3 regions of the Streptomyces sp. NPDC057638 genome follow, and region 3 is predicted to be linked to each of the others. Evidence: riboswitches for the same ligand, from Rfam matches in the RefSeq annotation. Region 3 holds a riboswitch; each other region holds the start of a gene.
The links. A riboswitch is a leader RNA that binds a small molecule or an ion and turns the genes downstream of it on or off. The one in region 3 is predicted to bind cyclic di-AMP.
Positions count from the first base shown of each region.

Region 1: linked by a shared signal. The riboswitch ahead of ACFVIM_RS03340 (peptidoglycan DD-metalloendopeptidase family protein) and the one ahead of ACFVIM_RS13190 (M23 family metallopeptidase) in region 3 are both predicted to bind cyclic di-AMP.
Region 2: linked by a shared signal. The riboswitch ahead of ACFVIM_RS20055 (transglycosylase family protein) and the one ahead of ACFVIM_RS13190 (M23 family metallopeptidase) in region 3 are both predicted to bind cyclic di-AMP.

Region 1 is NZ_JBHVHF010000012.1:51,449-60,965, forward strand. Features, by position in the region: gene ACFVIM_RS03320 (acetate--CoA ligase family protein) at 1-648, shown strand, start outside; gene ACFVIM_RS03325 (TetR/AcrR family transcriptional regulator) at 704-1,324, shown strand; partial or broken gene ACFVIM_RS03330 (carbohydrate kinase family protein) at 1,386-1,691, shown strand; gene ACFVIM_RS03335 (SGNH/GDSL hydrolase family protein) at 1,783-2,574, opposite strand; gene ACFVIM_RS03340 (peptidoglycan DD-metalloendopeptidase family protein) at 2,783-3,703, opposite strand; cyclic di-AMP (ydaO/yuaA leader) riboswitch at 3,708-3,868, opposite strand; gene ACFVIM_RS03345 (alpha-galactosidase) at 4,210-6,309, opposite strand; gene ACFVIM_RS03350 (tyrosine-protein phosphatase) at 6,535-7,329, shown strand; gene ACFVIM_RS03355 (DUF6126 family protein) at 7,442-7,588, opposite strand; gene ACFVIM_RS03360 (XRE family transcriptional regulator) at 7,632-8,258, opposite strand; gene ACFVIM_RS03365 (aspartate aminotransferase family protein) at 8,325-9,517, opposite strand, start outside.
Region 2 is NZ_JBHVHF010000145.1:5,559-15,075, reverse strand. Features, by position in the region: gene ACFVIM_RS20075 (exopolyphosphatase) at 1-390, opposite strand, end outside; gene ACFVIM_RS20070 (DUF501 domain-containing protein) at 437-988, opposite strand; gene ACFVIM_RS20065 (septum formation initiator family protein) at 1,158-1,628, opposite strand; gene eno (phosphopyruvate hydratase) at 1,796-3,082, opposite strand; gene ACFVIM_RS20055 (transglycosylase family protein) at 3,418-4,125, opposite strand; cyclic di-AMP (ydaO/yuaA leader) riboswitch at 4,129-4,300, opposite strand; gene ACFVIM_RS20050 (transglycosylase family protein) at 4,585-5,649, opposite strand; gene ACFVIM_RS20045 (cytochrome P450) at 6,065-7,309, opposite strand; gene ACFVIM_RS20040 (hypothetical protein) at 7,395-9,517, opposite strand, start outside.
Region 3 is NZ_JBHVHF010000072.1:17,873-27,389, forward strand. Features, by position in the region: gene ACFVIM_RS13185 (PrsW family intramembrane metalloprotease) at 445-1,767, shown strand; gene ACFVIM_RS13190 (M23 family metallopeptidase) at 1,941-2,969, opposite strand; cyclic di-AMP (ydaO/yuaA leader) riboswitch at 2,981-3,136, opposite strand; gene ACFVIM_RS13195 (PP2C family protein-serine/threonine phosphatase) at 3,534-4,742, opposite strand; tRNA gene ACFVIM_RS13200 (tRNA-Met) at 5,029-5,102, opposite strand; gene ACFVIM_RS13205 (MerR family transcriptional regulator) at 5,198-5,947, opposite strand; gene ACFVIM_RS13210 (RNA polymerase sigma factor) at 6,024-7,256, opposite strand; gene ACFVIM_RS13215 (YciI family protein) at 7,336-7,749, opposite strand; gene ACFVIM_RS13220 (hypothetical protein) at 8,004-8,255, opposite strand; gene ACFVIM_RS13225 (HNH endonuclease family protein) at 8,407-9,102, shown strand.

The DNA.
Region 1 (9,517 bases), on a different contig from region 3:
CCGTCGCCCGCGCCGGACGGCGGCTATCCGGCCGTGCGCGCGCTGCTCTCCTCGTACGGGCTGCGCTTCCCGCCCGCCGCGTTCGTCACCGACGCGGACACCGCCGTCACCGAGGCCCGCCGGATCGGTCCCCCGGTCGTGCTGAAGGCGATGGGGCTCGCCCACAGGACCGGGGCGGGCGGGGTGGCCCTGCGCATCGGCGGCGAACGCGAACTCCGCGCCGCCTTCGCGCGGATGGCGGCGGCGACCGGGGCGCGGTCCTACGCGGTGGAGGCGATGGCCGCCCCGCCGTACGCGGTGGAGCTGATGATCGGGGTCCGCCGCGATCCGGCGTTCGGCCCGGTCGCGCTGGCGGGTCTGGGCGGTGTACGGGCGGAACTGACCCCGGACACCGCGCTCGGCCTCGCCCCGCTCACCCGGGAGCACGCGCGTGACCTGCTGCTCTCCCTGCGGGGCGCGCCCCTGCTCCGGGGGTGGCGCGGGGCGCCGCCGGTGGATCTGGCGGGCGCCGCCGAGGCGCTGCGGGCGCTCTCCCTCGCGGCGGCGGAGCATCCGGAGTTCACCGCGCTGGAGGTGAACCCGCTCCTCGTCCACCCCTCGGGCGCCCTCGCGCTGGACGCGCACGGGGTGGTCGGCGCGAACGGCTGATTCAGCCCTCACGTACCCATCGCTTCTGTGAAGATCGGATGTGTAGGGTGAGCGCGTGGCACGAGTCCGGTTGAGCGTCGCGGAGCGGCGCGAGGAGCTTCTGAACGCCGCCGTCGCGCAGATCCAGCAGCGCGGGGTCGCGGCGGTTCGGATCGCCGATGTCGCGGCGGCGCTGGGGGTGAGCAACGCCCTTGTCCTCTACCACTTCTCCACCAAGGAGAAGCTGGTGGCGGCCGCCTTCACCCATGCCGCCGACGGCGACCTGGCCCATCTGCGCAAACTGCTGGGCCGTCGTACCTCGGCGCTGCGGCGGCTGCGGGCGGCGGTGCGGTGGTACGCGCCGACGGGCAGTGCCAAGGGCTGGCGGCTCTGGATCGAGAGCTGGGCCGCCGCGCTGCGCGAGCCCGCGCTGCGGGAGGTCGCCGGGGAGCTGGACCAGCAGTGGAAGGCGGCGCTGACCGAGGTCATCGCGGAGGGCGCGGCGGCGGGCGAGTTCCCCTGCCCGGACCCGAAGGCGGCGGCCTGGCGGCTGACCGCGTTCCTGGACGGGCTGGCCGTGCAGATGACCTCCTACAGCGGCTCGCTCTCCCGGTCCACCATGCTGACCTGGACCGATGACGCGCTCGCCCGTGAGCTGGGCCTGGAGCGGGCCCAGTTGACGGCGTCCTCGCGCTGAGTCCGCGTAGGGCGGAGCCCCCGGGGGCGGGCCGGTACCGGCCCGGCCATACTGGGCGGCCATGTCCCCGCGTACTGAGCGAGAACCGCTCCACGATGTGATCGTCATCGGCGGCGGGGTGGACACGGTGGTCCGTGTCGACGCGCTGCCCGTTCCCCTCGCCGACTCCCATGGGGTCGGCCCGGTGCGGGAGTGGCCCGGTCAGACCGGTGGCCATGTGGCGCTGGGCTGCCGGGCGCTCGGGCTGAGGACCCTGATGCTGGACTTCGTCGGCGATGACTGGGCGGGACGGCTGGTGCGGGAGCGACTGCGGGAGGGCGGGGTCGACTTCGCGCCACTCATCTCCCCCGCCGGGACCCGGCGCGCGTCACCCCCGCGCCCGGGACGTGTCCACTCGGCGCCGCCCGGTCGCCGGGCCCACCCCTCGCGCAGGGGATCCGGTCACCGGGCCCGCCGGTTCAGAGCGGCAGCAGGTCCGGGCGCTTCGCCGCCACGTGGTCGCCGGAGCTCTGGCCGCGCAGCCGTCGTCCGATCCACGGCGCCAGGTACTCCCGGGCCCAGTGGATGTCGTCGCGCCGTACTTCGAGGGTGCCGCGCGGCGGGAGCGGCGGCCAGGGCTGGTCGGGGTCGGCGGGCACGTCGAGGCCGAGCACCTGCGCGGCGCGCAGGGCGACCCGGGCGTGTCCCTCGGAGGAGAGGTGGAGCCGGTCGGAGTCCCAGGCCCGCCGGTCCTGGACCGAGCGCAGCGACCAGAGGTCGAGCACCGGGCAGTCATAGCGGTCGGCGATGGCCCGGACATGGGCGCTGTAGGTGGCGATCTTGCCGCGCAGATGGCGCAGGACCGGCACGCCCCGGGTGTCGAAGCCGGTCGTCACCATCACCGTGCCGACCGCCCCGGTCAGCTCGGCCACCGCGCGCTCGAAGCGTTCGGCCACGTCGTCGGGGTCGCTGCCGGGCCGGATGATGTCGTTGCCACCCGCACAGAACGACACCAGTTCGGGGGCGAGCTCCCTCGCCCGGGGAACCTGTTCCGCCACGATCTGGTCGAGGAGCCGTCCCCGGACCGCGAGATTGGCGTAACGGAAGGACTCCGCCGGTACGCGCTCGCTCAGCAGCACCGCGAAGCGGTCCGCCCATCCCACATAGGACCCGTCCGGGCCCGGGTCTCCGACGCCCTCGGTGAAACTGTCACCGATCGCCGCGTACGACCCGATTCCGCCCGTGCTCTCTGTTCTCGAATGGTCAGCCACCCACTCATCTTGTCCTTACAGGTGTGACCTACGCGACCGTAAGGAGGGGTTGACGGGTGGTGATCTATCCCACCGGTTCAGTTCGCGTGATGAGGAATAGACCGCGATCCCCATGGTCCGCCGGGGGCGGGCCATGGGGATCCAGGAGGGTCACCGCAGGACGCGGTGAGCCCGGGTGTCCACCACCGGGAAGGGGACGGCGGCGACCTTAGAGGGTCACGCCCTTCTGCTGGAGGTAGGCGACCGGGTCGATGTCGGAGCCGTACCCGGGGCCGGTGCGGACCTCCAGGTGGAGGTGGGGTCCGGTGGAGTTGCCGGTGGAACCGACGAGGCCGATCTCGTCGCCGCCGCTCACACCCTGCCCGGCGGAGACGGAGAGGGCGGAGAGATGGGCGTACTGGGAGTAGGTGCCGTCGGTGTGCTGGATGACGACCTCGTTGCCGTACGAACCGTTCCATCCGGCGGAGACGACGGTGCCCGGGCCGATGGAGCGTACGGGGGTGCCGCCGGCCGCGGAGAAGTCGACGCCGGTGTGGTAGCCGCTGGACCACATCGCGCCGGAGGCACGGTAGGCGGTGCTGACGGAGACCCCTTCCAGCGGGGTGGTGTAACCGCCGGAGGGCGTCACGGCGGAGGCCGGGGTGACCTCGGCCGGGGCGGCGGGCTCGGCGACAGCCTCGACACTGGTCTCGGCACTGGTCTCGGCCACCGGCTCGGCGGCGGGCTCGGTCCGCGCGCTCTGCTGCGGCGCCGCCTCGGCGGACTTCGCGCCGAGGGTGAGCGTGAGACCCGGGCGGATCAGCGAGGGGTCCGCGCCGACGGCGTCACGGTTGTCGGCGTAGAGCCGCTCCCAGCCGCCGTTCACCCCGTGCTCGGCGGCGATGGCGGACAGGCAGTCGCCCGCGACGACCTGATAGGTGACGGTCTCGGCGGACTTCTGCTTCGCGAACGCGACGCTCTCAGCGCTGGCACTGACACTGGCGCTCGGGGCGGCGAGCGGCTGTGCGGCCTGCGCACCGGTGGCGCCGATCAGCGGGAGCGCGAGGGCCGCGCCTCCCGTTCCGGCGATGGCGAATCGCCGGGTGATAACGCTGGTCCTGGTACGGCGGTGCTTACCCTTTCCGGGCATGGCGCTGTCCTCTCCGGCGCCTGCGAGGTGAGCTGTCGGGTTCGGGCTGGAGCTGCCCGGCCGCGCGGACGCGCGACTTCACCCCGAGCCGCCCGGATCTCTCCGGCCGGCGCTGTACCTGGGTCCCCCGCTCCTGCCACGCGTGGATGTCGACGGTGGGTCCGGGCGGCGGCAGGATTCGGCGGGCCGTCCGGATGGCCGTGACCGTAGACGAGCCACAAGGAACGGAACAAGCCGTTCCGACGTCTCCGCAAAGATCGATTTATTCGCAGTCGGGAAGATCCGATCACCCTGTGTGCACCGTCGCCGGTCAACTCCGGAACGGGGTCCGGAGTTGACGCCGCCCCAGTCAGCACGGACCGTCACCACTATGATCCCGGTCACCAGCGGTGCGCCATCTCCCGCCGAACCAGGGCAGGTAAGAGGTAATGCCGCATATCCGCTAGATACCGCTGAAATACCTGTGAATACCGATTAAATCGGTCAGGCTTGATGCGTACTGCCCCTCACTGACGGCGCAGCCGGACCACCGTGGCATCGAGGTCGCCGGTGAGGCCGGTGTCGAGCCCGTGGTGGAGCAGGACCGCGCCCCGGTGGACGGCCCCGGTGTCCTGACAGACATAGCCGGCCGCGGGGTCCAGGGCGCGCAGCCGCAGCCGGGGCGGGCGTTCGCCGTGGTGCTGGGCCTGGAGCCAGACCAGGACGGCGCTCTCCCCGTCCCGTACGTACTGCACCGCGCTCAGCCCGCCACCGGGCGGGCGCAGCCGGTACTGGGCGCCGTGCTGCACCAGCGGCCGGATCGCCTTGTACCGCTCCACCCAGTCACGGGCCTGGGTCAGCTCCTCCTCGCTCCAGGCGGTGAGGTCACCGCCGACCCCGAGCACCCCGGCCATCGCGCTGACGAAGCGGAACCGCAGCGAGCTGCGGCGGCCGTTGAGCTGGACGTTGGGGCTGTCGGTGACCCAGGCCGCCATCACCCGCGCGGGATGGAGCTGGCTGAAGCCGTGCTGGATGGCGAGCCGGTCCAGCGGATCGGTGTTGTCGGAGGTCCACACCTGGTCGGTACGGGAGAGGATGCCCAGGTCGATCCGGCCGCCGCCGCCCGAGCAGGACTCGAACGCCACCCCCGGGTGCGCCGCGCGCAACCGGTCCAGCAGGGCGTACAGCGCGCGGACATGGTCCACCCACAGGCGCTGCGGATACTCCTCGCCCGGCCAGCCCGGGTCCGTGAAGCAGCGGTTGAAGTCCCACTTCACATAGTCGACGGCGGCGCTGCGCAGCAGGGTGTCCAGAGAGTCCCAGAGGTACTCCTGGACATCGGGACGGGCGAGGTTGAGCACGAGCTGGTTGCGGAACTCGGTGCGGCGCCGGCCCGGGTGGTGCTGCACCCAGTCGGGGTGGGCCCGGTACAGCTCGCTGTCGGGGTTGACCATCTCCGGCTCGACCCAGATCCCGAACTCCATCCCGAGCGCGTGCACCTCGTCGGCGAGCGGCGCGAGCCCGCGCGGGAAACGCTCCGGGTTGGGTGTCCAGTCGCCGAGCCCGGCGCGGTCGCTGGTGCGGCGGCCGAACCAGGCGTCATCGACCACGAACAGCTCCACCCCGAGGGCCGCCGCGCGGGCGGCGAGCCGGCGCTGCCGCTCCTCGGTGATGTCGAACCCGGTCGCCTCCCATGAGTTGTAGAGGACGGGCCGCTCGCGGTCGGCGCCGGGGATGACATGGGCGAGCTGCCAGGCGTGCCAGGCGCGGCTGGCGCCGCCGAAGCCGCCGGGGCTCCACAGCCCGGCGAAGACGGGCGAGGTGTAGCTCTCCCCCGGCGCGAGCCGCAGCAGTCCGGAGTCATCGTGCCCGGCGCCCCCGGTGAGCTGGACCCGGCCGTCGGGCAGCCGCTGGACACAGAGCCGCCAGGAGCCGGACCAGCCGAGGGCGCAGCCGTAGACCTCGCCCCGCTCCTCGGTGGCGTCGCCCTCGTCGAGCGCGGCCCAGGGCAGGTGCTGGTGACCGGTGTGGCCCCGGCGGCTGCCGAACACGGTCTCGCCGGGCGGCAGCGGGGTGCGCGTCAGCCGGGACTCGGCGGCCCAGCGGCCGTGCGCCCCGCTCAGCCGCCAGCCGTCCCGTTCGGGCAGGGTCCAGACGGCGGAGTCGGCGCGCAGGAGTTCCAGTGCCGGGCCCCGGCCCTCATGGGTGAGGGTGATCCAGCGCTCGACGACATCGGAGTCCGGGTGCGTCCGGTAGTGCAGGGTCAGTCCCAGCCCGTGCGGGGCGTCGGAGAAGCGGAGCCGTAAGACGTCCCCGTCGGCCTCGGCCCCCTCGTACACCCATTCGGTTCCCCGGATGCCCGACGCGCCCGTGGTACGGACGCTCAGCGCGGGGCGTGCGAAACGGGGGCCGCCCTCCACGGGGTACTCCTCCTGGCCGTCCAGCGCCGACTCGAACGGCCGGGCGGGCGGCAGGCCCCGGGCGGCGAGCGCCTCGGCGTCGGCGGGGGTGATCCGGGGGCCCCAGTGGAGATGGAGCAGCTCATCGCCGTCGGTGAGGTGGAGGGCATAACCGCTGGTCGGCCCCGACAGGATCCAGATCCGGCCCTGCCCCGCGCTCTCGATCATGCCGACCCCCCGATAGACCGCGGCTCGTCACAGCTACGCACAGGCTCGAACAGGCCCGCACATCATCCGACGGCCGGACGGCCCTCGGCAACGCCCTGACACCGCCGGAGAAGTGGATGGCCCGTGAAGAGCGTGTCGTATCGTCGGGAACACGCCATCGTCGGCGATCAGCGCCGGCCGTGACCTTCAGGAGCCGCCGTGACGCAGCACGTGTCGCCGCCCCCGATGACGGAGCCGGAGCCGGAACCGGAACTGTCCGGGGTACGCAACTTCCGCGACGTCGGCGGACTGCCGACCGTCGACGGCCGTACGGTGCGGCACGGACGGCTCTACCGCAGCGGGCACCTGGCCCATGCCACCGAGAGCGACACGGCCTTTCTGACCTCGCTCGGGCTGCACACGATCTTCGACTTCCGCAACGCCGCCGACATCCGGCTGGAGGGCCCCGATGTCGAGCTGGCCGGGGTACGGAACGTGAACATGCCGCTGAGCGATCCGGCGGACGGCGCCGAGTTCTGGCGGGTGATCCGGGACGGGGACCTGCCGCTGCTGCGGTCGATCCTGGCGGACGGGCAGGGGGCGGGACGGATGGTCGACTCGTACCGCTCGATCGTGCGGGAGCGCACCGGCGAGCACGGCCGGATACTGCGGGAACTCGCCGACGACAGCGTCCCCGCGCTGATGCACTGCGCGGCGGGCAAGGACCGGGCCGGGCTGTCGATAGCGGTCGCGCTGCTCGCCGTCGGGGTGGAGCGGGAGGCGATCGAGGCGGACTACCTCAAGTCCAACGATCCGCACCGCCGCTACCGGGTGAGCCGCGGGCAGAACGCCCCCGGCGGGATGTCACCGGAGGTGATGGAACTGCTGAGCCCGCTCTTCGACGCCCGGCGCGAGTATCTGCACGCGGCGTTCGACGAGGTCGAGCTGACCTGGGGTTCGACCGAGCGCTATCTCACGGACGGTCTGGGGCTCACCGCGGCGACCCGGGAGCGGCTGCGGGAGCGGCTGCTCGACGGATAGGACAGCCCCGACGGATGCGACACGCGTGGTGGCGGATGCGGCGGGAGGGCGGTGCCCCGGTGTGGGCACGGCCCGTCGGCGGTGGGCGGGCGCTCGTCCGGGGCGGGCGGGCCTACTTGGCGCCCATCTCGAAGAGCAGGTAGAGGAACCCGGCGAAGACATGCCCGGCGATCAGATAGGCGAAGAGCCGGATCACCAGGCCACGGGGGAACTTACCCTTGCCTTCGGCGCTCTTGGGGGCGGCGGGGTTCTGCGACATGTCGGGCCTTCCTGTGGGGTGTGCGGGACCAGGGTCGGGTGGCTCAGACTCCGTGGTGCGGATGGAGGTCCGGGCTCTGGAGCAGGGTGTGGACGAAGAGCAGCTCGGCGCCCTCACGGGAGGCGGCGGCGAGCCGGTGCGGGGTCAGCGAGTCGTAGTGGGCGCTGTCGCCCGGCCCCAGTTCATGGACCACCTCGCCGAGGCCGAGCCGCAGCCGTCCGGTCAGGACGTGGACCCACTCCTCACCGGGATGGACCCGGACGAGGTCGCCCTGGGCGCCGTAGGGGACGATCACCCGCAGGGCCTGCATGGCCCGGCCCGGGGAGCCCACCTGGTGGTAGGTCCAGCCGTCGGCGGCCGCCGGTTCGCGGCGCCCGGCCCGGATGACCGGGTCGCGCTCCGGGGACAGCTCCCCCAGCAGCTCCGCGATCGTCGTACCGTAGATCCTGGCGAGGCTGAGCAGCATCGGCAGCGAGGGCTGACGGCGCCCGGTCTCCAGCCGGGAGAGATGGGCGGGCGAGAGCCCCGCGCGCTGGGCCGCGGCCTCCAGCGTGAGACCGCGGCGACGGCGCAGGTCGCGCAGTCGCGGCGCGACGTCGGGGAACTCGTCGGCCAGGTCTCCGGCGGGAGGCGTGAGGTCCGGGGCGTGGCCCTCGGGAGGACTCTGCATGGGTCCATTGCGCCAGGAAACTGCCTCTGAGGCAAGTTTCTTGCCTCAGAGGCAAAGATCCGGCGCTCAGCGGGCCGCCACCGCCTGCTTGACCAGGGTCCTACCGAAATCCCAGATCAGTCCGCCCCCCGCGTGGGCCTCGTCCATCACCGCCGTGAAGGCGGTCACAAAACGGTCCACCTCGCGCTCGCCGATCGTCAGCGGGGGGATCAGCTTGATCACCTCCAGCCGGTCACCGGAGACCTGGGTGAGGATCCGGTGCCGCGCCAGCAGCGGGACCACGACCATCTGCGCGAAGAGACCCTTGCGCGCCGCCTGGAGCATGGTCCAGCGGCCCCGCAGCGCCAGCGAGGACGGGCGGCCGAACTCGATGCCGACCATCAGCCCCCGGCCCCGCACCTCCCGCAGGAACTCATAGCGGTCCACCAGCGCCGCCAGCCGGGAGCGCAGCAGCTCCCCGGTGGCGTGGGCGCGTGCCACGAGCCCCTCCTCCTCGATCACCGAGAGCACCGCGAGACCGGCCGCCATGGCCATGGCGTTGGAGCCGAAACTGGCGGAGTGCACCAGCACCCGGTCCATCGAGGAGTAGACCTTCTCGAAGATCCACCCACGGCCCAGGGTCGCGCCGACCGGGACATAGCCGCCGGAGAGCGCCTTGGCGACACAGACCAGATCCGGTTCGACACCCTCCTCGTGCTGGTAGGCGTAGAACGCGCCGGTCCGGCCGAGGCCGGTCTGCACCTCGTCGGCGATCAGCAGCGCCCGGTGGCGGCGGAGCAGCGCGGCGGCGGCGCGCAGATAGCCGGGCGGTGGCGCGTACACCCCCTTCCCCTGGATCGGCTCGACGATCAGCGCCGCCACATCGCCCCGGCGCAGCTCGCGCTCCAGCGCGTCGAGGTCGCCGAGCGGGACGGCGGTGTCGGGGAGCAGCGGGGCGAAGCCGTCCCGGAAACCCGGCTCGCCGTTGACCGAGAGCGCACCGGTGGTCAGTCCGTGGAAGGCGTGCTCGGCGTAGAGGACGCGGGGGCGGCCGGTGGCGTAGCGGGCGAACTTCAGGGCGGTCTCCACCGCCTCCGTACCGCTGTTGCCGAAGAAGACCCGGTCCAGATGGGGGCTGTGGGCCAGCAGCCGCTCGGCGAGCAGACCGGGCAGGGGCTGGCAGTCGAAGCGGGTCAGATCGGCGAGGGAGGCGTCGAGGACGTCATGGAGGGCTCGGCGCACCACGGGGTGGTGGCGGCCGAGGCCCATCACCCCGAAAC
Region 2 (9,517 bases), on a different contig from region 3:
CTGGTCACCGGGGAGTTCCATGGTGGCGCCGGTGAAGGAGAACGCGGCCTCCCGGTCACCGGTGACCACCTCGGGCTCGACCCCGAGGATGTCGACCACACCCCGGACGAAATCGTCCCGGTTCTCCGCGTCACGGGAGGCGGAGGTGGCGACGAAACGCACCCGCTCGGCACCCAGCTCCTCGATCACGGCGGCGTACTCACGGCACGCGGCGAAGGTCCGCTCCAGCGCCTCGGGCGCCAGCCGTCCGGTGCGGTCGACCCCCTGGCCCAGCCGGACGATGGTCATCCGGCGGTCCAGCTCGGACACCGTGCCCGCGTGCGGGTCCACATCGGCGACGAGGAGTCGGATCGAGTTGGTGCCGCAGTCGATGGCGGCGACGCGATTCATGGGCGGGCGCTCCTGAGGACGGGAGGAGGGGTTCTTACGGGGTGACTCAGGCACTGGCGCCCGTGGCGGTCTCCGGCGCCGGAGCGCACGGCGAGACACAGGGGCCCTTGCGCCACCACTCCGGCAGCATCGCGATGGCCTCGTCCCCCAGGGGGTTCACCCCGGGACCCGCCGCGAGGGAGTGCCCGACCAGGACATGGAGGCACTTCACCCGGTCCGGCATGCCCCCCGCGCTCGGGAAGCCCTCCAGCACCTCGATCGCGTCCCGGCGCTGGATGTAGTCCTCATGCGCACGGCGGTAGGCGGCGGCCAGCTCGGGGTCGGTGGCCAGCCGCTCGCTCATCTCCTTCATCACGCCGTTGGCCTCCAGCGTGCCGATCGCCGACGCGGCCCGGGGGCAGGTCAGGTAGTACAGCGTCGGGAAGGGCGTGCCGTCCGGCAGCCGGGGCGCGGTCTCGACCACGTCCGGCTGACCGCAGGGGCAGCGGTGCGCGATGGCCCGCAGACCGCGCGGCGGCCTGCCGAGCTGCTCGCTGAACGCGGCGATGTCGGCGTCGGTCGGCTCGGTCGGTTCGGTGGTGGGAGGAGGGGTTTCCATGCCTGCCTTGGGCTCTCGCGGTTCTCTGTCCTTCTACGTTCTCACGGCCGCGTACGGGGACGGAAAACGAGACCGGGCGGGCGGCGCGGTGGGCGGGGTGATCCGGTGGGACGGGAGCGATCCGGTGAGGCGGGGGCGGGGGCAGCGCGGGCCCGGCCGGTGCTCGCGATCAGCGCTGGTCGGCGCTGTCGACGCCCTCCCAGACATGGGAGTACCAGGGCCGCTCCGCACCGTCGGCCTCACGGCGCGGATCCTCGGTGGCCTCCGGGTCGATCATCGTGAAGCCGACCTCGCCGGGCAGCACATAGTGGAGGTGCTCCCGGGCCAGCCGCTGCACATAGAGGTCGTCGCGGAGCCGGGCCTTCTCGTCCCGCAGCCGTTCGACCTGGCGCTCCGCCTCCGCCATCCGTTCCCGCTGCTCCGCCATCTCGCCGCGCTGCGACACGTACTGCCGCATCGGATAGGCGAGCGCGACCACCAGCGAGCAGACCACCAGCGCCAGGAAGGCCGCCCGGCCGGTGAGCCGGGAGCGGCGGTCCTGGCGGCGGTTCTGGGAGCGGTAGACACGGGCGGCGGTCTGCTCGCCGAGCAGCCGCAGTCTGGTCGCGGTGGAGAACCGGTCGCGGTCCTTCCCGGCCATGTGGTCCCGCCTCCCCTGGGGCCGCGCGGCCCCTCCTATGCGTACGTCCCCGGACACGGTACGGGACCGTGGCCGGGGACGCGGGGAAGCCGGTGGGCGACGTTGCGGCGCCCGGCGGGTGACGTACGGGCCGGGGCGGACCCGGCCGTGTGTCACCCGCGCGGTCGTCAGCCCTTGAAACGCGGGAAGGCGCTGCGGCCCGCGTAGACCGCGGCGTCGTCGAGGATCTCCTCGATACGCAGCAGCTGGTTGTACTTCGCGACGCGCTCGGAACGGGCCGGGGCGCCGGTCTTGATCTGGCCGCAGTTGGTTGCGACGGCGAGGTCGGCGATGGTGACGTCCTCGGTCTCACCGGAGCGGTGGGACATCATGCACTTGAAGCCGCTGCGCTGGGCCAGCTCGACGGCGTCCAGGGTCTCGGTCAGCGAACCGATCTGGTTGACCTTGACCAGCAGGGCGTTGGCGGAACCCTCGTCGATGCCCCGGGCCAGCCGCTCCGGGTTGGTGACGAAGAGGTCGTCGCCGACCAGCTGGACCTTGGCGCCGAGCTTGTCGGTGATGGCCTTCCAGCCCGCCCAGTCGTCCTCGAACAGCGGGTCCTCGATGGAGACCAGCGGGTACGCCTCGACCAGCTCGGCGTAGTACTCGATCATGTCGGCGGCCGAGCGGGCCTTGCCCTCGAAGGTGTAGACGCCGTCCTTGTAGAACTCGGACGCGGCGACGTCCAGGGCGAGCGCGATGTCCTTGCCCGGGGCGTAGCCGGCCTCCTTGACGGCCTCCAGGATCAGGTCCAGGGCGGCACGGTTGGAGTCGAGGTTCGGCGCGAAACCGCCCTCGTCGCCGAGGCCGGTGGACAGGCCCTTCTGCTTCAGGACCTTCTTGAGGGTGTGGTACACCTCGGTGCCCCAGCGGAGCGCCTCGGAGAACGACTCGGCCCCGATGGGCGCGATCATGAACTCCTGGATGTCGACGTTGGAGTCCGCGTGGGAACCACCGTTGAGGATGTTCATCATCGGCACGGGCAGCAGGTGCGCGTTCGGACCGCCGAGGTAGCGGAACAGCGGCAGGTCGCTGGCCTCGGAGGCGGCGTGCGCCACCGCGAGGGAGACACCGAGGATGGCGTTGGCGCCGAGCGAGGACTTGTCCGGCGTGGCGTCCAGGTCGAACATCGCCTGGTCGATCAGGCGCTGCTCGGTGGCGTCATAGCCGACCAGCTCCGGGCCGATCTGCTCGATGACGGCGAGGACGGCCTTCTCCACGCCCTTGCCGTGGTAACGGTTCTGGTCACCGTCGCGAAGCTCCAGGGCCTCGAACGCACCGGTGGAGGCGCCGGACGGAACGGCAGCACGACCGGTGCTCCCGTCGTCGAGGCCAACCTCGACCTCGACCGTGGGGTTGCCTCGGGAGTCCAGGATTTCCCGGGCTACGACGACGTCGATGGACGGCACGAGCATCTCCTTCTGGGATGTGACGCGTGGCGATGAGGGTCTCTATGGCTTGCGGCAAGAGCCTAACCGGCGAGGGGGGTGGTCTGGCCGGTTGCCCGCCCGCTGGGACGAAAAAGGGCATGAAGCCCAGCTCCATGGGACGAATCACCCTAATCCCTACCGCCGGGTAACCGCCGCCCGGGGGTACCGGGCGCCGCCCGGGGGTGGGCACGGCTTCCGCCCGGGGCGATGGGGGTCTCGCCGGGCGGAACGGCCCGCCCACAACGGCGTGGCCCCGCCCGGGGTGGGGCGGGGCCACGGCGCGCTGGTGCGGGCTCAGCTCCTGTCCGGGCGGACAGGACCTAGCTCAGGTGGAGAAGCTGGCCCGGGTAGATGACATCGGCGTCCTTCACGATGTCCTCGTTGAGCGAGAAGACCTTCTCCCAGCCCCCCGCGACCTTCTCGGCCTCGGCGATCTTGCTGAGGGTGTCGCCCTCCTTGACCTCGTACTCGCCGTCGCCCTTGAGGAAGGTCACGCCCTCGGGCGTGGTCGCCGTGGCGGCGGGCGCCTCGGTGCGCTCGGCGGACCGGCTGGCCGGGGCCTCCTCGGCGCGCTTCTCGGTGCGCTCCTGCGCCGGGGCCTCGGCGGCCTGCTGCTGCTGCTCGGCGGGGGCCTCGGCGGCGCCGCCGTCGTAGGAGGCGCTGGACAGGCCGACACCACAGCTCGGCCAGGCGCCCTTGCCCTGGCCCGCGAGGACCTTCTCGGCGATCTCGATCTGCTGGGCCTTGCTCGCCTGGTCGGCAGTGGAGGCGTAGGCCGTGCCGCCGTAGGCGGCCCAGGTGGAGGCGGAGAACTGGAGGCCGCCGTAGTAGCCGTTGCCGGTGTTGATGGACCAGTTGCCGCCGGACTCGCACTGGGCGACGGCGTCCCACTCAGAGGCGGTGGCGGCCGAGGCGGTGGTGGCGCCGACGAGCGGCGCGGCGATGGCGGCACCGGTGAGACCGGCGAACGCGACGAAACGGGTGGCCTTGGCGGCGCGACGGTGCTTGCCCTTGCCGGAGAACAGCATGGTTCGACTCCTCACCGACGCCTGCGAGGTGAGCTGTCGGGTTCGGACCAAGTGAGTTGTCCGGCCGCGCTGTCGCGCGACTTCACCCCAAGCCGGTGTGTCGGCCGTCGCTGGGCGACGGCCGGGACCGGCACTTACCTGGGTCCCCCGCTCCTGCCTTCGGCGCTGTACGCGACGAGATCCCCCCGACCGACGGCAGGATTCGGCGTGACGGTCGACGGTGCCCGCGGTGGCGAGCGGTCAGACCTTAAGCACAGCCCTCCCCGATGCCCAAGGAAGGACATCGGGGAGAAATCGCCCATCTCGCCGCTCCGCTTGGCCGCGTTTCCGCAGGTCGGGAGCGGAATCGCCAATTCCGGATCGAAGTCGGCCCCGAACGGGCCGAAGAGATGCTTATCTCACTTCTACATAACCGGACAAAGAGCGGCGAATCGAACGGGAATCGCGTGCGAACTCCCGCTAGGAGACGCTGAGATCGAGCTTCTGGCCCGGGTGGATCAGATCGGGATCGTCCCCGACGACCTTCTTGTTCTTCTCGTAGAGGGTGACCCACCCGCCGTCGGCTCCCTCGCGCTCGGCGATGCCCCAGAGGCTGTCGCCGGAGCGGACGGTGTACGAGGACGGCGAGACCTTCCCGCCCGGCGCGGCGCCCTCGGCGCCCTCCGTACCGCCACCGACCCCACCGGGCGCGCCGTCACGGGCACCGCCCCCGCCACGGGAGGCATGCCCGGCGTCGGCCGCGCGGTCGTCGACACCGCTCGTGCTGTCTGTGCCGTCTGCGCCGTCCGTGCCCTCCGCCGGAGTGCCCGTCCCGGCCTCCGGCGCGGTGGCGGACGGGTCCGGGGTGGCGCCCTCGGGCGTCGTCCCCTCGGGGGCGGGCTGACCGCGGTGCTTGCCGGTCCCGGCGGCCGGGTCGCGGTCCGCGCCGCTTCCGACACCCTGGGTGGGAGCGGTGGAGGGGGCCGGGCTCTGGGACTCCGTACGCGCGGGAGAGGGGGAAGCGGGAGAAGAGGAGGGGGACTCCTCCCCCTTCTTCTCCTTCTCCTTCTTCACGTCGGCCCCGACACTCTTGTCGGCCTTGTCCGTACTTTCGGCCTTATCGGCCTTACTGTCCTGGTCACCCGTGCCGGTGCCGCCGGTCGCGGGCTTCTCGGCCCCGTCCGGCGTGCCGGTCTTCCCGGACTCACCCGGCAGCGGCAGACCGGCGATCTTCGCGCAGGCCGCCCACGCCTCGGCGCCACGGGCCGCGAGGACCTTCTCGGCGACGGCTATCTGCTGCGAGCGGCTGGCCAGGTCGGCGCGCGAGGCGTACTGGTCGCCGCCGAACTCCTCCCAGGTCTTCTGGGAGAGCTGGAGCCCGCCGTAGTAGCCGTTACCGGTGTCCGCGCTCCACAGCCCCCCGCTCTCGCACTCGGCGACGCGGTCCCACGTGGTGGACTCCGCCGCCGTCGCCGACCCGGCGCCCAGCAGGGGGAGCGCGATGGCGGAACCGGTCACCCCCGCCGCGACGACGAGGGCGGGCACTTGTCGGGGTCGGCGATGCCGGCCATTCCCGGAGAGCATCTGGTTGCCTTTCGCGAGACTGCTGAGACGGCGATGAAGGTAGCGGCAGTCGAACGGATGTCACAAGGCGATGCAGCGGAGATCACGTCAATGTCACAGATATGACATCGCGTCAGCTCAGAGGGTCACGGCGACCGGGAGCGGCCCGGCTACGGAAGGACCCACTCCCCTTCCACACCCTGATTTCCCGGGCGTTCACCGCTCCCCGGCGGCCGTCCCGTACCGACGCTCCGAGGGGTACGGGAGGTTACGGCGCCGCCCTGTCCGGGGGTTCTCCGGGCGCCTCGGGTGTGGCCGACACCACGCGCGGCTCCTGCGGACGGAGCGTCAGGGCCGCTCCGGACGGAACGTCAGCGCGGCTCCTCCGGAGTGAACGTCAGCGCGGCTCCTCCGGAGTGAACGTCACCGGAAGTGTCCGCAGCCCCCGCATGATCAGCCCGCCGCGCCAGCGCAGCTCGTCCGGGTCCGCCGCGAGCCGCAGATCGGGCAGCCGCCGCAGCAGGGTGGCGAGGGCGGTCTGTCCCTCCAGCCGGGCCAGGGGCGCGCCCAGGCAGTAGTGGATGCCGTGCCCGTAACCGAGGTGCTGGTTGTCCCGGCGCGCCAGATCGAGGACGTCGGGCCCGGGGAAGCGCTCGGGATCCCGGTCGGCGGCGGCCAGCACCACGAGAACGGGATCGCCCGCCGCGATCTCCTGCCCGCCGATCGTCAGCGGCTCGGTGGCGAACCGCCAGGTCGCCATCTCCACCGGCCCGTCGTAGCGGAGCAGCTCCTCCACCCCGGTCTCCAGCAGTTCGCTCTCCCCGGCGGCCAGGGAGTCCTGGAGCAGGGCGCGCTGAGCGGGGTTGCGCAGCAGTGCGTACGTACCGTTCCCGATGAGGTTGACCGTGGTCTCGAACCCGGCGAAGAGGAGGATGAAGGCCATGGCGGCGGCCTCGTTCTCGCTGAGGTGCTCGCCGTGGTCGCTGGCCCGGATCAGCCCGGAGATCAGATCGTCGCCGAGGTCACCGCGCTTGCGGTGGATGAGATCGAGCAGATAGCCGCGCATCATCTTCACCGAGCGCGCGACCCCGCCGCGCGGCCCGCCGCCGTGGCGGATCATCATCCCGGCCCAGTCCCGGAAGTCGTCCTGGTCCTCGGCGGGCACCCCGAGCAGATCGCAGATCGCGTAGATCGGCAGCGGGAAGGCGAACTCATGGATGAGGTCGGCCTCGCCGCGCCCGGCGAAGCCGTCGATCAGCCGGTCGGTCAGCTCCTGCACCCGGGGGGCGAAGGCGGCCACCCGCCGGGGGGTGAACGCCTTGGCGACCAGCCGCCGCAGCCGGGTGTGGTCCGGCGGGTCGATATTGAGCAGATGGGTCATCAGCTCGGCCTTGCGCTCGCCCGGGATGCCCGTCTTGCCCTTGGCGTGGGCGGGCTCGTCATGGTGGGCGGGGTTCTTCGACAGCCGCTGGTCGGCGAGGGCCTGCCGGGCGTCCGCGTACCGGGTGACCAGCCAGGCCTCGACACCGCTGGGAAGCTGGGTGCGGTGGACCGGCGCGTGCTGGCGGAGCCAGGCGTAGGCCGGGTACGGATCGCTGGCGAACTCCCAGCTGAAGAGTGCGGGTACGGGCGTCTTGCTCACCCTGGCACGGTACGCCCCGCCGGGCGGCGCGAGGGGTCCGGGCCTGGATCCGGGCCGCCCGGCGGGCCCCCGCTGGGCTGCCCGCTCAGGCGCCGGACGCGGGCCCGGGGCGGCGGGGAGGCCTCCTGGGCGCCGGGGTCTCCTCCTCCGGCGGCAGGGACAAGAGCGCCTCCGCCGCGTAGAGGTCTCCCGACTCCGCCGCCCTGCCCAGCCACAGCCGGGCCTGGTCCAGATGGAGGCGGCCGAGCGCGCCCGGGGCATGGCGCCCTCCCCCCTCGGCCGCCGCCTCCAGATAGGCGATGGCCCGGGTGGTCTCACCGTTCTGGTACAACTCCTCCCCCAGGAACTCCGCCGTCTCCACGTCACCGGCGTCCGCCATGGCCACCAGCCAGCGCATCGACTCCTCGCGATCGTCCGCGTAGACCTCGCTGAGCAGGAGCATGGCGTCGAGATCACCCGCCTCGGCGCGGGGCAGGAACACCGCGCGGATGGCCTCCCGGCAGCGCTCGCGCGCCGGACCCGTCAGGATGCCGAGCGCGACGAACCGGGCACTGTCGTGGATGGGCTCGGTCTGCCCGGACGCCAGCGCGTCCGCGACCAGTGAGCCGTACGCCCGCCAGGTCCCCGCACCGCTGTCGCCCGGCGCGTCGGACACCAGGAGGCCGGTGGTCCCGTGCCGGGTCGCGGCCGCCCAGTCGAGGGCGTCGTCGAAAGTTCCGGGCAGCCCGTCTCCGTACCGTTCCGACAGCGCGCGCAGCTTCTCGGCCGGGACCCCGTCACTCACACCGCAGCGCCCCAGGTCGATGGCGGCGCGGACGAGGGCGTAGCCGTGCGGGCGGTTGCGCGGGAGGCAGGCACGGCGCCACTCGGCCCACAGCTCGGGGCCGACGGCGAGGTACTGGGGGACGCTGGTGGCGCCCCGGTGCCGGGCCGCCTCCCGCAGCCGGGGCTCGTCCTCGTCCGCGAGCCGTGCCAGCTCGGCGGGGCTCCAGTCGGCGCCGACCTCGACGGTCCTGGCCATGCCGAGCAGCCGGGAGACGGTGGTCGCGCCGCCGAAGCGGTGCCGGTCGTAGGCGCCGTCGGACATGGTGGCGAGGGTGAGGACACCGAGGGCGGCGAGCTGGTTGAGGAGGGCGGGATCGAGCCCGGGGTCGTCCAGATACCGTTCGAGGTCGTCCAGCCAGAGCACCGTCCGGCCCTCCCGCCCCCGCAGCCGCGCGGGCAGCTCCCGCAGATCGGCGCCGGGCGACGGCGCGTGGACGGACGCCTCCCGCAGCCGCGCCCGCAGCGCGGCCCACGCGGTGGTCGTCTTCCCGGCCAGCGGCTCACCGGTCACCAGGACCAGCGCGCTCTCCCGGTCGGCGACCAGCTCGCCCAGCTCGGTGTCCGCGTCACGGTGTACGTAGGCGGTGAACTCGCCTTCTCCCTTGAACCGCCGTACGGGGTGGGCCCCGAGGGCGAACCGGTCGAGCGCGGCGACGGGACGCAGATCCGGCTCGGCTCCGGGCGCGGCGTGGACATGGAGGGCGCCGACGGGCCCGGTCTGGACGAGGCTCTGGACGGTACCGCCGGAGACGTCGTTGTGGGTGGTGTGGACGGGGTCGTCCACCGCGTCGAGCGGGGAGCGCGTGTCGTCCTCCAGCGCCTGCCGCTCCAACCGCCTGAGCTTCTCTTCATGACGGTAATAAGAAGGGACACGGACGGACGCTTCGACCACCCACGGCCGCTGCTGCTCCAACCGTCCGAGCTTCTCCCCCAGCGGGTCCTGGGCGGGCGGCGGGGCGGACCCGTCGGCCTCGACCCTCGGGCGGTGTCCGGGCTGGTACGCGCGATGGGCGTCCTCGACCCCGAGCTGAGGGCGGGCGGCGGGCGGCGTCCTGCGGTCAGCCGTGCGCCTGGTCCTCTCAGGCGCCGGATCCCGCAGGCGGGAGACACGGGTGTGCGCCGCCTCGGTGCCGAGAACGCGGGCCACCGCCTCCTCCCCCGCCCGGCGGCGCCGGAGTTCGGCCGAGTCCCCCGCGGCCTCGGGCGGCGCGTTCTCCCCCACCATGGTCACCAGGTCCCACAGGTCCCGGGCGACCCCGAGATCGTCCACGGCGACACGGACGAGACCCGCCAGGCTGGTCAGCCCACGGGAGAAGGTCGTCTCGTCGTCGAAGTCGAGGCGGATGCGCTGGAGCCGGTCCCGTGAACCGCCGAGGAGGTCGG
Region 3 (9,517 bases):
CCGGCGACGTCCCGTCCGGCGCCCGCCCCCGGCCCCGGACCCCGCTCGCTGATCCAGCCAGGTCCCGGACGGAACGCCCGTGCGGCGGACCGGCCAGCGCGTTCCCGAGTACACCGATCGGGCCCCTGCCCGGATGTCAGTGCGCGTCGCTAGGGTCAAGGGGTGTCCGAGCCGCCTCCGCAGCACCATCAGCCGTCCGCCGTCCCCCCGGCGCGTCCTGGGGAGGCGCCACCTCGCCCCGGGGAGGCACCGCCCCGGGCACACGAACCGGAACCTTCTGTCCCAGGTCCGCACCACCCCTTTCCCCATCAACCCGGACCGCACCACCCAGGGCTACCGCCCGCCGTCTCCGGGCACGCGCCGGGAGGCGCGCCCTCCTCCTTCGTAGCGTCATCACCGCCATGGCGGACGGACGGGGGGAGCGAGGAAGGGGACGGGCACGGGGTGCCCGCGTGTGAGGAGCGGCCGCGCTTCGACGCGGTGCCGGAACGCTCGCGCTGGCGCTACAAGCCACGGCGGGCGCTGCGGCTCTGGCAGAGCAAGGCGATCCGGGCCTCGATCGTCATCACCGTCCTGGCGCTGTGCGCGCTGGTGATCCTCGCCCTGGTGCGGGAGGAGACCGGCACCGAGGGCTTCCTGGTCGGACTGGGGCTGGCGACCCTGCCCGTGCCGCTGCTGATGGCGGCCTTCCGCTGGCTGGACCGGGTGGAGCCGGGCCCGTGGCGGAATCTGCTGTTCTCCTTCGCCTGGGGTGCGTTCGCCGCCGCGCTGGTGGCGATCCTCGCCAACTCCTTCGCCACCCGCTGGATCGCCACGGCCACCGCCGACCCCACGAGCGCGGACACGCTCGGCGCGACCGTGATAGCCCCGGTGGTGGAGGAGAGCGCGAAGGCCGCCGCGATCCTGCTGCTCTTCCTCTTCCGCCGCCGGGAGTTCACGGGACTCGTCGACGGGGTGGTGATAGCGGGGTGCACCGCGACCGGGTTCGCCTTCACCGAGAACATCCTCTATCTCGGCAACGCCTTCGGCGAGGACCAGGACCTGGGGTCGTCGGTGCTCGGTTCGGTGACGGTGGCGACCTTCTTCGTCCGGGTCGTCATGTCGCCCTTCGCCCATCCCCTCTTCACCGTCTTCACCGGCATCGGCTTCGGCATCGCGGCGGTCGCCGCCCGGCACCAGCGGGTGCGGCGGCTCGCGCCACCCCTGCTGGGGCTGGTGCTGGCGATGGGGATCCACGCGCTGTGGAACGCCTCGGCATCGCTCCTCGGGCCGTGGGGGTTCTATGTCGTGTACGGGGTGTTCATGGTGCCCGTCTTCGCGCTGCTGACCTGGCTCTCCATCTGGTCCCGGCAGAAGGCGCTGGCCACGGTGGGGGCGGAGCTGCCCGCCTACGCGGCGGCGGGCTGGCTCGGCCGGGCCGAGCCGTCCGCGCTCTCCTCGATGAAGGCGCGGACCGTGGCCCGGGACTTCGCCCGGCACCACCACGGCCCCAGCGGGACGCACGCGCTCAGTGAGTACCAGCGCTTCGCGACCTCGCTGGCGTCGCTGCGCCACCGGGCGCGGCGCGGGGTGGTGGAGCCCGACTTCGTGGCACGTGAGCAGGAGCTGCTGCACCACATGTGGGAGCTGAAGGCGATAGCGGGCCCGGCCCTGACCCATGCCGCGCGGACGACCGGCCGGGCGTGGACACCGCCGCCGTACCGGGATTACGAGGGGTACAACCCGTACCGGGACGGCGGCGGGGCGGTGGGAAGCCGACGGCCCTGACGTCGGGGGAGGCGTCAGGGCCGCGGCCGCTGGGAAGGGCATCAGGCCCATAGTGGTACTGAGGCCCGTGGTGTGGCTGAGGCCCCGTGGGGATACGGACGCGACCGGGGGTCATCGCGGCGGCGGCCCCGGGTGGGGCCGCGGCGCGGGACGCCCCACCGGGGGCGACAGGATCAGGGAGTGAGGCCCTTGTCCCGGAGCCAGGACATGGGGTTGAGGGCGGAACCGCCGGGCGTGTGGATCTCCAGGTGGAGGTGGTCACCCGTGACGTTTCCGGTGGCGCCGACACGGCCGATGGTCTGGCCGGGGGCGACCTTCTGGCCCGGACTCGCGTTCATGGAGGACAGATGGGCGTACCAGACCTCGGTGCCATCGTTGAGCTCCAGCACGATCCGGTAGCCGTAGGCCCCGGACCAGCCCGCCGACTTGATCGTGCCGCTGCCGACGGCCTTGATCGGCGTACCGGCCGGCGCGGCGAAGTCGAGGCCGGTGTGCTGACCGGAGGACCACATGGCGCCGGACTGGCCGTAGGTGGAGGTGATGCGGTAGTTGGAGGTGGGGAGCGAGAAGCTCTTCGCCAGCTTGGCGATCCGCTCGGCCTCGGCCTTCTTACGGGCCTCCGCCTCCGCCTTCTTCTTCGCGGCCTCGGCCTTCTTACGGGCCTCCGCCTCCGCCTTCTTCGCGTCGGCGGCGGCCTTGGCCGCGGCGGCGCGCTCGGCGGCGGCCCTCGCCTCGGCCTCGGCGGCGGCCTGCTGCTGCTCGACCTGCTGGAGGATCCGGGAACGCAGGGCCTCACCCGCGTCGGAGCTCTCCTCGCCCGCCTCCGCGCCGGCCAGTCCCATCGCCGCGTAGGAGGCGTTCTCGCCGCCGGAGGTCTCCTCGCCCTGGTCCCCGTCGGACATGAAGGCCCCGGGGTCGGGAAGGTTGTCCGTGAGGGCGTCCGGGAGGGAGATCGAGATGGCGGGCTTGTTCTGCGCGGTGGCGATGCCACCGGCACCGACCGCGGCGATCACACCGACGCCGAGCACCGTGGAGCTGCGGGCGAAGCCGCCGCGCTGCTTGATGACCCGCTGCCGGTGACGCCCGCGCACCGGGACCGTCTCGGCACTCGGGTTCCACTCGCCGGTCGAACGCGCCGCACCGTTCTCACTGAAGACTCCGGGCGCGAAAGGCGCTTCCGGGGCAGGACTGTTGGACGCCACTGAGGCGCACTCCTTTCCTTCCTTCTCGCCTACCGGGTTAGCTGACGGGTTCGGAGCAGGAAGGTCTCCTACGGTCCCCTCCGCATGCCGGGGCATGACGAAGAAGGACCGATTCACCCCAAGTGGTGGTTCCCCGGTTCCCTGACGGGATTCGGCGCGTGAGCACGGCGCCGTCCTGACGACGGCTGGGACGACCGCGCTGCGTTATCGAACGTTAATAGACGTGAGGACTAGATTCCAAGCTGTTCTCGTTGATCCCTCATGGCTTTACCGAGATCCAAAACGGACACAAGCGGTCGGATTCGGGCGACTTGATGCCGCGTCGGCCAACATCACACTTCTGACAGTTCGTCAAATGTTATGCGGAGTGCTGCGCCCCCGTTACAGAGCGTACGAATACCTCTTCCGCGTCGATCCCGAGCACTCAACCGACTCGGTCCCGGCGCCGCCCTGGGTCCGCCGCTCCGACCCCTGAGGCCTCTCCGGCCTCTGAGGCTTCTCCGGCCCCTGGGGCTTTCGCTGGCCCCTGATGTTTTCCCTGAGCCCTGGCGCTTCCCTGACTTCTCAGCTTCCTCTGACCCCTGAGGCTTCCCCGGCTTCCCTGGCTTCCCTGGCTTCCCTGGCTTCCCCGGCCTCCGCGGCCTCCGCGCCCTCTCCGGCCGACCGGTGGGGGCTCGTCACCGCCAGCAGCGCCATATCGTCCGTGGCGCCGCCCCCGGTATGGCGGCGGACATCGTCGATCAGACCGTCCAGCAGCTCACCCGGCCCCGGGAAGACCCGACCGGCCAGCCGGGTGACGGGATCGTAGAAGTCTCCCCGGGCGTCCCGCGCCTCGGAGAGACCATCGGTGTAGAAGAGCAGCGTGGCACCCCGGGGCAGCCGGTACTCGTCCACCCGGTCCGGCTCCGGCCAGAGTTCCGCCATCCCCAGCGGAAGCGCGGGTTCCGAGGGTTCCAGCACATCGAGCCGCCCATCGGGGTGGAGCAGCAGCGGATCGGGATGCCCCCGGTTGACCAGCCGTACGACACCGTTGCCCGGCGACACCTGCGCGAGGACCGCGGTGGTGAACGCCTCGAAGACATCCGGCGGCGGGCGCCGCCGTGCCTCACGGACCAGGGCGCTCTCCAGCCGGCGGGTGACGCCCTCCAGGGCGCTCTCCCGGTCGGCCGCCTCCCGGAAGGCGCCGATCGCGACCGCGACCGCCTCGACGGCCCCGAGTCCCTTGCCCCGGACGTCGCCGACGACCAGCCGGACCCCGTACGGGGTGTCCTGGACGGCGAAGAGATCCCCGCCGATGAAGGCGTCCGCCAGCGCCGCCTCATAGCGCGCGGCGATCCGGAGCCCGCCGATCCGCTCGGCGGGGGTCGGCACCACGGCCCGCTGGGCCGCCTCGGCGATGGTCCGCGCGGACGCCAGCCGCTCATCGCCCCGCCGGATGACCCGGCCGATCAGCAGCGCCAGGCCGGAGACCGTCACCACGGTGATCAGCTCGGTGACGGCCTGCGGCCGGAGCGTGATGTCGTTGACGTAGTGCAGCAGGAAGACGGTCACCGTCACCGCGACCCCGATCAGCAGCGTGCCGATCCACGGGTAGAACGGCGCCGCGATCAACGGGGCGGCCGTCAGTATCGGGACGGCGGTGAACCGGGGCGGGGTCGCCAGATCGAAGATCACCCCACAGATGATCATCAGCACGGGAAGGGCGCGCACAAAGCGGCGGGAGCGGGAGCCTCCGGGCCGCTCGTCCTCCTGCTTTCGCCGTGCGAGGTACATAGTGCCTTTGTACGGCGTGGAGGTGGGGGTTCGCCTCAGGAAGGGGCGGGCGGCCTTGCCGCCCCGCCGGACCCCGGGGCGCGTGTCGTATGCCGGGCGGGGCTGGGGCACGGGGGCGCCTGCCCGGCCGAGGGGTGGTTTCCGTGCGCCGCCCCGCCTCCATCGCCCCGGAGCCGACGGTCCACACGGAGGTGGGCAGGGGGGTGGGCACGGGACCGGCGCCATGGGAAGAAGGCGAAAGCACTGTGGCCCGGCCTCGTGAAGAGGGCCGGGCCACAGTAGTGAGTAGCGGGGACAGGATTTGAACCTGCGACCTCTGGGTTATGAGCCCAGCGAGCTACCGAGCTGCTCCACCCCGCGTCGGTAAACACAACCTTACGCCATTGGGAGGGCGCTCGACGCCACCTGACACCCGGCACAGGGAGAAAAGGGGTGAAGTCGGGCACATATGGGTCTCAGCCGTCTGTGAGCCCGGTCTCCCCGTACACCCGCATCGCGTCCCGCAGCAGCTCAGCCGTGCCCGCGCCCTCGCGGTCGTAGGCCTTCCGGAACCGCTCGTCGGCCGTGTACATCTCCCCCAGGCCGATGAAGTGGTCGCGCGAGGGTGCCTCGAAGAGCGACAGCCAGGCGTACTGCCGGGCGGCCAGTTCCTGGACCTCGTCGCTGTCGGGGGCGAGCCCGGCGGCGGCCGCCGCCGCGACGGCGCGGGCGATGTCCTTCTGCTCCTGGTGGTACGCGCGGCGGCGCTCCTCGCTCAGCGAGCGCCACCACTGGTCACCGCGCTCATAGGCGTCGCGGCCCCACCGCTCGGTGACCTCCCGCTCGTAGCGGGTGTGGTCGAAACCGTCCAGCACTTCCTCCGCCATCAGTTCCTCTCCTCGTTCCGTCTTGCGCAAGGTGGTCCGCACCGAGGTGATCTGCCGCTCGATCCGCTCCCGCTCCTGCTCCAGCAGGCCCAGATGGGCCCGGAGGGCGACGGCGGTGTCCCGCTGCCCCTCCAGGACCTCCCCGATCGCGGGCAGGGAGAGCCCCAGCTCGCGCAGGAGGAGGATCCGCTGGAGCCGCACCAGCTCATCGGGGCCGTAGTGGCGGTAGCCGTTGGCCCCCACCCGGCTCGGGGTGAGGAGCCCCAGCTCCCCGTAGTGCCGCAGGGTGCGGCTCGTCGTCCCGGCCAGCCGGGAGATCTCCTGGATCGACCACTCCATGGCCCTGACGGTAGAAGTTGACGTTACGTCAGGGTCAACCTCTGCCGTCCGGGCCGGCTGCCGCCGAAACCGGCGTTCAGCGGGCGAGCCGGGCGGCCCGGCCCAGGAGGTAGCGGGCCTCGGGGGCGCTGAGGGTACGCCGGGCCGCCAGCCCGTACGCGGCCCGCGCCTCCGCCACCTCGCCCGCCCGCTCCAGCAGATGGGCGCGGACGGCGTCCAGCCGGTGGTGCCCGGCGAGCCGCCCGGCGAGCGCGTCGGCCTCGGCGAGTCCGGCGCGCGGACCGTGGACCATGGCGATGGCCACGGCCCGGCCCAGGGCGGCCATCGGATCGGCGGTGATCCGTACCAGCAGGTCGTAGAGGGCGAGGATCTGCGGCCAGTCGGTGGCACCGGCGTCCGGTGCCTCGTCGTGGAGGGCGGCGATGGCGGCCTGGAGCTGGTACGGCCCGGCCGGGCCCTGGGTCAGCGCCCGTTCGACCAGGGCGGTTCCCTCCCGGATGGCGGCCTGGTCCCAGCGGCTGCGGTCCTGTTCGTCGAGAGGGACGAGATCGCCCCGCTCGGTGGTACGGGCGGCGCCGCGCGCCTCGGTCAGCAGCATCAGCGCCAGGAGTCCGGTGACCGCGCCGTCGCGGGGCAGCAGCGCGCTCAGCGCGCGGGTCAGCCGGATGGCCTCCCGGGCGAGGTCGGCCCGGTGCAGGGTGGCGCCCGATGTGGCCGTGTACCCCTCGTTGAAGATCAGATAGAGGACCTGGAGCACGGCGTCGAGCCGCTGGTCACGGTCCTCGGGCCCCGGCTGCCGGAAGGGAACGCCCCGGATCCGCTGCTTGGCCCGGCTGATCCGCTGCGCCATGGTGCCCTCCGGCACCAGATGGGCGCGGGCGATCTCGGCGGTGGTCAGTCCGCCGACCGCGCGCAGGGTGAGCGCGATCTGCGCGGCCGGACCGAGATCGGGATGGCAGCAGAGGAAGAGAAGGGTCAGGGTGTCGTCGGCGGCGGGCGCCCGGCTCTCCCCCGGCGCCGGAGCGGTGTGCGCGTCACGCGGCAGCAGTCCCGCCACGGCCTCCTCCCTGCGGCGCCGGGCCTCCTCGGCCCGGAGCAGATCGACGAGCCGCCGCGAGGCGACCCGGATCAGCCAGCCGCGCGGGTTGGCGGGGACACCGTCCCCGGGCCACTGGTGGGCGGCGGCGAGCAGCGCCTCCTGGACGGAGTCCTCGGCGAGGTCGAAGTGACCGTAACGGCGTACGAGCGCGCCGAGGACCTGCGGCGCGTGCCGGCGCAGCAGGTCCTCGACGGTGGGTGGCGCGCTCATCCGCGCGGGGCCCGGCGGGCCTGCGGGCCCCCGTCGGTGCGGCGGGCCCGGTCGGTGCGGGGCGGCGGTGGGGACGGCATCAGATCTCACAGCCGCCTTCGCCCTGGATGGGCCGGATGATGACGGGCAGCTCGGCCCCCTCCGGCCCCGGACACCGGAGGACCCGGGTGGCGATCTCGGTCACCCGCTCCAGGCTCTCGCAGTCCAGGATCCAGTACCCGCCGAGGACCTCCTTGGTCTCGCCGTAGGGCCCGTCGGTGATCACGGGACGGCGGTCGGGGCCGAGGGCGATCATCCGCGCCTGGGCGGGCTCGGTGAGCCCCGCGCCCCCGACCATCTCGCCGGACTCGGCGAGGTCGTCGTTGATCGCGGACATATGGGCGAACACCGCCTGGAGCTGCTGCTCGCTCCAGGCCGGGTGGCCGGGGGACTCCTTGCCCGCCATGGCCTCGTAGCCCGCCTGGGTGCCCTGGATCATCAAGAGGTACTTCATGGTGCCGCTCCTGTGTGCCGGTGGGCGCCCCTGGTGGGCACCTCTCACAGGAGACGTCGGAGCGGCGAACCGGTTCTCTACACGGTCGCGGAACTTTTTTCCGGGGAAGTTTCCGGGGGAGTTCTCGGTGGAGCCCGGCGGACGGGCGCGGAGGTCGGTGCCGGTGTCGGCACGGGGCCGGTCTGCGGCGACCCACGGCGTACGGAGGCGGGTGGCCCGCCCCCGTACCCGTCACGCGGCAGCGGCGGCGGGGGTCAGTTGACCGCGCCCACCAGCATCGTCACCGGGTCCGTCAGCGGCGCGAGCGCGTTGGGCACCTCCATGAGCTGGTTCAGCTGGTTCAGCTCCTTGAGCTGGTTGAGCTGGCCCAACTGGCCGAGCGAGGTGGATCCGAGGGGCCCGGGGGCGGGCGTGGGGGCGGGGGCGGCGTGGGCGCCGGAGACCGCGAGGGCCGAGGCGGAGGCAGCGAGGGCGACGGTCGCGAGCAGGCGCTGAGTCTTGGTCATGCCGGGGACAACGGCCACGCGGGGCCGGGGTCACGGGGTGCCGCCCCGAGATGCCCCAGCGGGGTGCCCGGGGTGAACCCGTGCGCCCATTCGGCGCAGCCGTTCGGTTCACTGCCCCGTTTTCATCACCTATGCCCGTATTTCGGTTGCGGTGACCTCTCCCCTGATCCGCGCCGCCACGGCCACCGCACTCGCCCTGCTCCCCCTCGCCCTGACCCTCCCGGCCGCCGCCGCCCCCGCGCCCCGCGCCGGGACGGCCGCCCGCGCCGCCGAGACGGCCCCACTCACGGGCGCCGTGGCCCTGCTGCCCATCGCCGCCGAGGACCGTACGGGGTACGTACGCAGCGCCTTCCGCCACTGGAACGCCGGGCTCAACCCCACCGACGGCTGCACCACCCGTAACGAGGTCCTGCTGGACGAGGCCGTCGAACCGCCGACCGTGGGCCCGGGCTGCACACTGACCGGGGGCTCCTGGTTCTCGTACTACGACGAGCAGACCGTCACCCCGGCCGCCTCCCTCGACATCGACCACATGGTGCCGCTCGCCGAGGCATGGGACTCCGGCGCCTCCGTCTGGACGGCCGCCCGCCGCGAGGCGTACGCCAACGACCAGGGCCAGCCGACCTCGCTCATCGCCGTCACCGCGCGCGCCAACCGGTCCAAGGCCGACCAGGACCCCGCCGAATGGCTACCCCCGGCGCCCGGCGCCCGCTGCCGCTACCTCGCGGAGTGGACCGCCACCAAACTCCGCTGGGACCTGGCCGTGGACCCGCGCGAACGCGACCGTCTGACCACCCTGGCGACCGCCTGCCCGACGACGCCGGTCACCTGGATCCCCGCGCCCTGAGCGAGGGGCGCGAGGGCGCCCACAGGGGGCGCGAGGTGTCGCCAATGCGCCCTATTTGGCATATGACTGAAAAAGGGTTATCCCATCGCGGTGATCCCTAGATTGTTCTCGCGCACTACGGTGCGCCTCCCCTCAAGGATCGCTCCGGACCCCGCCCCTCGGGGCCCGGCCCGAACCAAAGGAAGGGCCGCCGACCGGGATTCCATCGGCGGCCAATCTGAGGGGAGGCGCCCATGGGGCGTCGTAGGAAGCCCAAGCCGTCACTCCGGCAGCGCGTCGAGGACCTTCTGGTCCGCACGGCGGAAAAGCTGGGGAGGTGGCTGAAGAAGTGAGCTGAGCCCCCACTCGCGGGGCTCAGTTCACCAAGGCCCTACGTTGGCTCCCGTCACGGTGTCCGGCCATGGCGGGGGCCTTC